2 regions of the Bradyrhizobium sp. SBR1B genome follow, and region 1 is predicted to be linked to the other one. Evidence: riboswitches for the same ligand, from Rfam matches in the RefSeq annotation. Region 1 holds a riboswitch; the other holds the start of a gene.

Evidence for each region. A riboswitch is a leader RNA that binds a small molecule or an ion and turns the genes downstream of it on or off. The one in region 1 is predicted to bind S-adenosylmethionine.
Region 2: linked by a shared signal. The riboswitch ahead of GGD61_RS15920 (O-succinylhomoserine sulfhydrylase) and the one ahead of GGD61_RS07285 (homoserine O-acetyltransferase) in region 1 are both predicted to bind S-adenosylmethionine.

What each region holds. Positions count from the first base shown of each region.
Region 1 is NZ_JACIHC010000002.1:550,249-553,658, reverse strand. Features, by position in the region: gene hisC (histidinol-phosphate transaminase) at 1-98, opposite strand, end outside; gene GGD61_RS07290 (chorismate mutase) at 135-983, opposite strand; SAM riboswitch at 1,140-1,219, shown strand; gene GGD61_RS07285 (homoserine O-acetyltransferase) at 1,309-2,511, shown strand; gene metW (methionine biosynthesis protein MetW) at 2,527-3,189, shown strand.
Region 2 is NZ_JACIHC010000005.1:249,107-252,516, forward strand. Features, by position in the region: gene GGD61_RS15910 (PAS domain S-box protein) at 1-410, opposite strand, end outside; gene GGD61_RS15915 (2'-deoxycytidine 5'-triphosphate deaminase) at 519-1,625, opposite strand; SAM riboswitch at 1,734-1,813, shown strand; gene GGD61_RS15920 (O-succinylhomoserine sulfhydrylase) at 1,888-3,075, shown strand; gene GGD61_RS15925 (SGNH/GDSL hydrolase family protein) at 3,196-3,410, opposite strand, start outside.

The sequences.
Region 1 (3,410 bases):
AGCTTGAACACCTTGCGGCCCGGCTCCGCGACCGGGCTCTTGCCGGGCGTGTAGGGCGCAATATCGAGAATGCCGGGATTCGGCACTGGGCGGGACATCTTGAACTCCGAAAATGGCGGGGCGCGGCGCGTGGTTTACGATTTCGCCCCGGTCGGGGGCACCGTATAGCGCGTTGCGTGGCTGCCGACGAGGGCCGTGGAGCGCACCGAGGCCCCCGCCTCGATCAGGGCAGCCCTGATTTTGTCGATGCTGGTCGCAGTCGTGACCGAGACCAGCAGCGCTGCGCCGTCGAAGGCGGTGTCGGGTACCGCCACGATCTCGGCGAGCGGCGACAGGGCCCGCGCGACCTCGGCGTTCCAGCCGGAGACGCGGACGCTGAAGGTCTCGACCTCCGTCACCAGGGCGCTGTCGGCGACCCGCGAGATCGCGAACACCGGCAGCGCCGCCGGATGGTCGGCGCGCTCGACGAAGGGCATCCGCGCGATGATCTTCGGCGCGCCTTCCGTTTCGAGCAAGAGCCACCATGGCGTGCGGCTCGACGTCGCCGAGACCAGCGCCAGATCGCCCTTGGATTTCGCCACCGCCTCGACCGCGGCCTGTGCGCTGAAATGCGCGACGTAAGGCACCGTGAAGCCGAAATGGAAGCGCGCGGAATCGCGCATCGCCGGCTCGCTCGCCGAGATGTCGGCATGCACCGAGAACGGCGCCTGCACGTAAGTGAACGTCGAGATGATGACGCGCCAGATGCTCTCGACGGTGTCGAGCGGCAGGATGCCGCGATGGCGCTGCACGAGGTCACGCATCATGGCGGCCTCGCGCGCTGGGCGGAACGCCGAGCCGACCTCCTGGGTCTGCTTCACCTGGATCAGGCGGTCGATGATGTCGCCGCGTTGCATCAGCAGGCGATGCATGCCCTCGTCGATCGCGTCGATCTCCTTGCGCAGTTCCTGAAGCGATGGTGGCGCGGGCGGACGTTGGGACATGTCTGGCTGTCGATGGTTTCGATGGGGGATGTCCTGATTAGGCAGTCGGGACGGCGAAAGCAAAGAGAAATCACGTCCTTTTCGGACGACGCGAGAGAGACGAATTGGGCCGATCCCGGCCGCGACTTGACGAAAACCACCCAAGACGGTAGTTTTTGCCCGTTCCGTGGTCATTTGAGCCGGCCGGCTTGCAGCCACGTTAAAAAACTCGCTAAACAGGCCGGGGACGCTTCCGATCCCGGCCGAACCTATCGTTCAGGCCGGGTTTTTCATGGCCTGATGCAAGTGGCGATCACGCGTGATCGCAAACGAGGTCGATGGTCAGATGGGTGGCGTCAAGTCGATACCGAGTCCTGCGATCAGCGCCGACGAGCGGTCGCACGAGGTGGATCATCCAAGCTCGCAGATCGCGCATTTCGGCGCCGAGCAGCCGCTGCGGCTCGATTGCGGCGTCGATCTCACCCCGTTCCAGATCGCCTACCAGACCTATGGCGAGCTCAACGCCGATCGCTCCAACGCGGTGCTGATCTGCCATGCGCTGACCGGCGATCAGCATGTCGCCAATGTGCATCCCGTCACCGGTAAGCCCGGCTGGTGGGAGACGCTGGTCGGCCCCGGCCGGCCCATCGATCCCAAGCACTACTTCATCATCTGCTCCAACGTGATCGGCGGCTGCATGGGCTCGACCGGGCCGGCCTCGATCAATCCTGCCACCGGCAAGGTCTGGGGCCTGGATTTCCCGGTCATCACCATTCCCGACATGGTGCGCGCGCAGGCGATGCTGGTCGACCGGCTCGGCGTCGACACGCTGTTTGCGGTAGTCGGCGGCTCGATGGGCGGCATGCAGGTGCTGCAATGGACCGCCGCCTATCCGGGCCGCGTGTTCTCCGCGCTGGCGATTGCCTGCGCGACGCGGCACTCGGCGCAGAACATCGCCTTCCACGAGCTCGGCCGCCAGGCCGTGATGGCCGATCCCGACTGGCACGGCGGCGGCTATGCCGATCACGGCATCCATCCGCATCGCGGGCTCGCGGTGGCGCGGATGGCGGCGCACATCACCTATCTCTCGGATGCGGCGCTGCATCGAAAATTCGGCCGGCGCATGCAGGACCGCGAGCTGCCGACCTTCTCGTTCGACGCCGACTTCCAGGTCGAGAGCTATCTGCGCTACCAGGGCTCGTCCTTCGTCGAGCGCTTCGATGCCAACTCGTACCTCTATCTGACGCGCGCGATGGACTATTTCGACATCGCCGCCGACCAAGGCGGCGTGCTCGCCAAGGCGTTCGTCGACATCAAGACCCGCTTCTGCGTGGTCTCCTTCACCAGCGACTGGCTGTTTCCGACCTCGGAATCGCGCGCGCTGGTGCACGCGCTGAATGCATCGAGCGCGCGGGTGTCGTTCGCCGAGATCGAGACCGATCGCGGCCATGACGCCTTCCTGCTCGACGTTCCCGAATTCTTCGACATCTCCCGCGCCTTCCTGCAATCGGCGGGCAAGGCGCGCGGGCTCACTGGCAAGAACGACTGACAAGGACGGCTAGCGATGTCTGTACAGGAAGTGTTGCCGTTGAACGGCGTCGCGACCGGATCGTCCGGCCAGTTTCGCGCCGATCATCTGCTGGTCGCCGAGATGGTGAAGCCCGGCTCGAAGGTGCTCGACGTCGGCTGCGGCGAGGGCGATCTGCTTCAGCTGCTGGAGACCCGCGGCATCGACGGCCGCGGCATCGAGCTGTCGCGCGAGGGCGTCAATCGCTGCGTCGCCAAGGGCCTTGCGGTGGTGCAGGGCGACGCCGACACCGATCTCGTCAATTATCCGGATGACGCCTTCGACTATGTGATCCTGTCGCAGACGCTGCAGGCGACGCGGCAGCCGCGCGTGGTGCTGGAGAATCTGCTGCGCATCGGCCGCCGCGCCATCGTCTCGTTCCCGAATTTCGGTTTCTGGAAGATGCGGCTGCAGCTCCTGGTCGGCGGCCACATGCCGCGCACCGAGAATTTGCCGGCGACATGGTATGACACCGCCAACATCCATTTCTGCACCATCAAGGATTTCGTGCAGCTCTGCGACGAGATCAACGTCAAGATGGAGCGCTCGGTCGCGCTCGATCTCTACGGCCGCCCGGTGCCGCTGAATCTGCCCTGGTGGGTGTGGAACATGTTCGGCGAGCAGGCGGTGTTCTTGCTCAGTCGCGGCGGCGGGAAGTAGTTTTTCTCGCCTGCTGCGGCCTGACCCGTCATCCTGAGGCGCGAGTGGCGCGATGCGAAGCATCGCGCCGGGAGCCTCGAGGGATGAGCGGCCGAGTGTTTCGGCGTGCTCATCTCTCGCTGTGGCGAGAGCGTGGCCGTCGCCCTTCGAGGGCCGCTGAAGAAGCGGCCACCTCAGGGTGATGGAGTTGAGAGCGCGGGGCGTTTCATAGTGCAGACCTA
Region 2 (3,410 bases), on a different contig from region 1:
TGCTGCGGTGGCGTCTTGGCCGCGCGCTCTCGCTCGACCCGTTCGGTGACATCGCGCGCCATCGCGACCGATCCCAGGACGGTGCCGCCGAAATCCCGCACCAGTGCGAACGTCATCTCGATGTAGAGCTTGCGCCCGCTCTTGTGCAGCGCGCGGGTCAGGGTCGGCCTGCCCGCAAGCTTCATGCTGCCGCTGGCCAGCGCAGCTTCAAAGCCCTTCCAGTGCGCGGCGCGCAGATGCTCGGGAATGATCAGGTCGAGATTCTGGCCGAGCGCTTCCGTCGCGGAGAAGCCGAACAGCGCCGCCGCTGCACGGTTCCACCGCATGATCGTGCCGGAGCGATCCGAATAGATCAGCGCATCCGCGACGTCGTTGAGGATGTTTGCGTCGACCTCGGATTGATCGGTCATGTCACCACCTCGTGTGGACTGTAGCCCGGATGGAGCGAAGCGTAATCCGGGATCGTGCCACAAGCGAGGGTGTCCCGGATTGCGCTTCGCTCCATCCGGGCTACGGAATTACACCCGAAAATGCTTGCTCAGCTTCAGGCCCTGGGCCTGGTAGTTCGAGCCGATGCGCTGGCCGTACATCGCGTCGGGACGGGCCAGCATCTTCTCGTAGACGAGGCGGCCGACGATCTGGCCGTGCTCGAGGATGAACGGCACTTCGCGCGAGCGCACTTCCAGCACGGCGCGCGCGCCTTGCCCGCCCGCGCCGGCATAGCCGAAGCCGGGATCGAAGAATCCGGCATAGTGCACGCGGAATTCGCCGACCAGCGGATCGAACGGCACCATCTCTGCGGCGTAATCGGGCGGCACCTGCACGGCTTCCTTGGACGCCAGGATGTAGAACTCGCCGGGATCGAGGATCAGGCTGCCGTCGGGGCGGGCCGAGATCGGCTCCCAGAAATCTTCCACCGCGTAGCCGGAGCGACGATCGACGTCGACGACGCCGGTGTGGCGCTTGGCGCGGTAGCCGACGAAGCCGTTTGCCTTCTCGCCGGAGAGATCGACGGAGACGGCGACGCCGCCCGAGAGATCAGCATCGTCGATGTCGACGAGGCGCTCGGTGGCATGCAGGCCATCGAGCTCGTCGGCGTTGAGGATGGCGTCACCGGTGCGGAAGCGCACCTGCGACAGACGCGAGCCCTCGCTGACCAGCACCGGAAACGTCTTCGGGCTGATCTCGGCATAGAGCGGGCCGTGATAGCCGGCGCCGATCATGTCGAAGCGGCGGGTGCCGTCGGCGATGACGCGGGTGAAGACGTCGAGCCGGCCGGTCGAGCTCTTCGGGTTCGCCGCCGCGACGATCTCCGGCGGCAGCGCGAGGCTCTCCAGCAGCGGCACGATGTAGACGCAGTTGGTCTCCAGCACGGCGCCGTCGGCGAGGCTGAACTCGTGCAGCTTCAATTCGTCGATGCGCTCGGCGACGGTGGCGCCGGGACCGGGCAGGAAGCTGGCGCGGACGCGATAGGCAATGTCGCCGAGACGCAGATCAAGGCTCGCCGGCTGGATCTGGCTCTCGACGAAGTCATAGGCGGGCAGGATGAGCCCCGCCGCCGCCATCGCCGCGATCATGCGGTCGGGCAGGATACCATTGGCGTCGGGCGCAACCGTGAACGTCAACCGGGGGTCCTCATGGGGTCAGATGCATCCGGACATGCCGGAAATACAAGTCTTTTACGGCTATCCGATGGACGCCTTGACGGAAAGGGCATTGCGGAATATGAGCATCACTTATCCCGTGGTGATTTGAGCCGGCCGGCTTGCAGCCACGTTAAATAAGTCGCTAAACAGGCCGGGGACCTCTGTGATCCCGGCCCGTGGATATATCCAGGCCGGTTTTTTTGTGACCGTTTTCGACGAGACGGTCATGTCGGAGGTACCTATGTCGAAGTCGACCACCAACTACCGTCCCGAAACCCGCCTGGTCCATTCCGGCACCCTGCGCTCGCAATATGGCGAGACGTCGGAGGCGCTGTTCCTGACCCAGGGCTACGTCTACGACAGCGCCGAGGAGTGCGAGGCGCGGTTCAAGGGCGAGGATCCCGGCTTCATCTATTCGCGCTACTCCAATCCCACCATCGCGATGTTCGAGCGCCGCATGATCGAGCTCGAAGGCGCCGAAGCCGCACGCTCGGCGGCGACCGGCATGGCCGCGGTGACGACGGCGATCCTGGCGCCACTCAAGGCCGGCGACCACGTGGTGGCCTCGCGCGCCCTGTTCGGCTCGTGCCTCTACGTCGTCCAGGACCTGCTGCCGCGCTACGGCATCGAGACCACGCTGGTCGACGGAGCCAATCTCGATGAATGGCAACGCGCGGTGAAGCCCAACACCAAGACGTTCTTCCTGGAGAGCCCGACCAACCCGACGCTGGACGTGCTCGACATTCCCGGGATTGCCGAGATCGCGCACAAGGGCGGCGCGCGACTCGTCGTCGACAACGTGTTCGCGACCCCGATCTGGCAGAGCCCGCTCGCGCTCGGGGCCGACGTCGTGGTCTATTCCGCGACCAAGCATATCGACGGCCAGGGGCGCTGCCTCGGCGGCATCATCCTGTCGTCGGAAGCCTTCATCGCCGAGCACATCCACAATTTCATGCGCCAGACCGGTCCGTCGATCTCGCCGTTCAACGCCTGGGTCCTGCTCAAGGGCCTGGAGACGCTGGGCGTGCGCGTGCGCGCGCAGACCGATACCGCCGCGCGCATCGCCGACGTGCTGGCGAGCCATCCGAAGATCTCGCGACTGGTTTTCCCGGGCCGCGCCGATCATCCGCAGGCAGCATTGGTGAAAAAGCAGATGCGCGGCGGCTCGACGCTGGTCGGCTTCGAGGTGAAGGGCGGCAAGGCCGCGGCGTTCCGCGTGCTCAATGAATTGAAGCTGGCGAAGATCTCCAACAATCTCGGCGACGCCAAGAGCCTCGTCACGCATCCGGCGACCACGACGCATCAGCGTCTGAAGCCGGAGGACCGCGCCGCGCTCGGCATCAGCGAAGGGTTCATCCGCTTCTCGGCAGGGCTGGAGCATGCCGACGACCTGATCGAGGATCTGACTGCGGCGCTGGAGAAGGCGTGAGGCGAAGCGAGATCTCGTAGGGTGGGCAAAGCGAAAGCGTGCCCACGTCTTCTTCCTTCGTATCACTGAACGATGGTGGGCACGGCGCTTTGCGCCTTTGCCCACCCTACGGCAGCGTGCCTACATCGGCCGATACGTTCTTACGTCCGCGGGCACGTTCACGCCCAGCTTGATCTGCCCCACCGAGCGGATGATGTCGTCGCCGAGCAGCTGGGCGAAGCAGGCATAGCCCCAATCGTTCATGTGCAGGCCGTCGGCGATGACGAAGCTCTCGACCGGAATCGACTGGTTCTCGTGCCAGTCGCGCATCACCTCGAAGCGCGGGAAGATGCCGA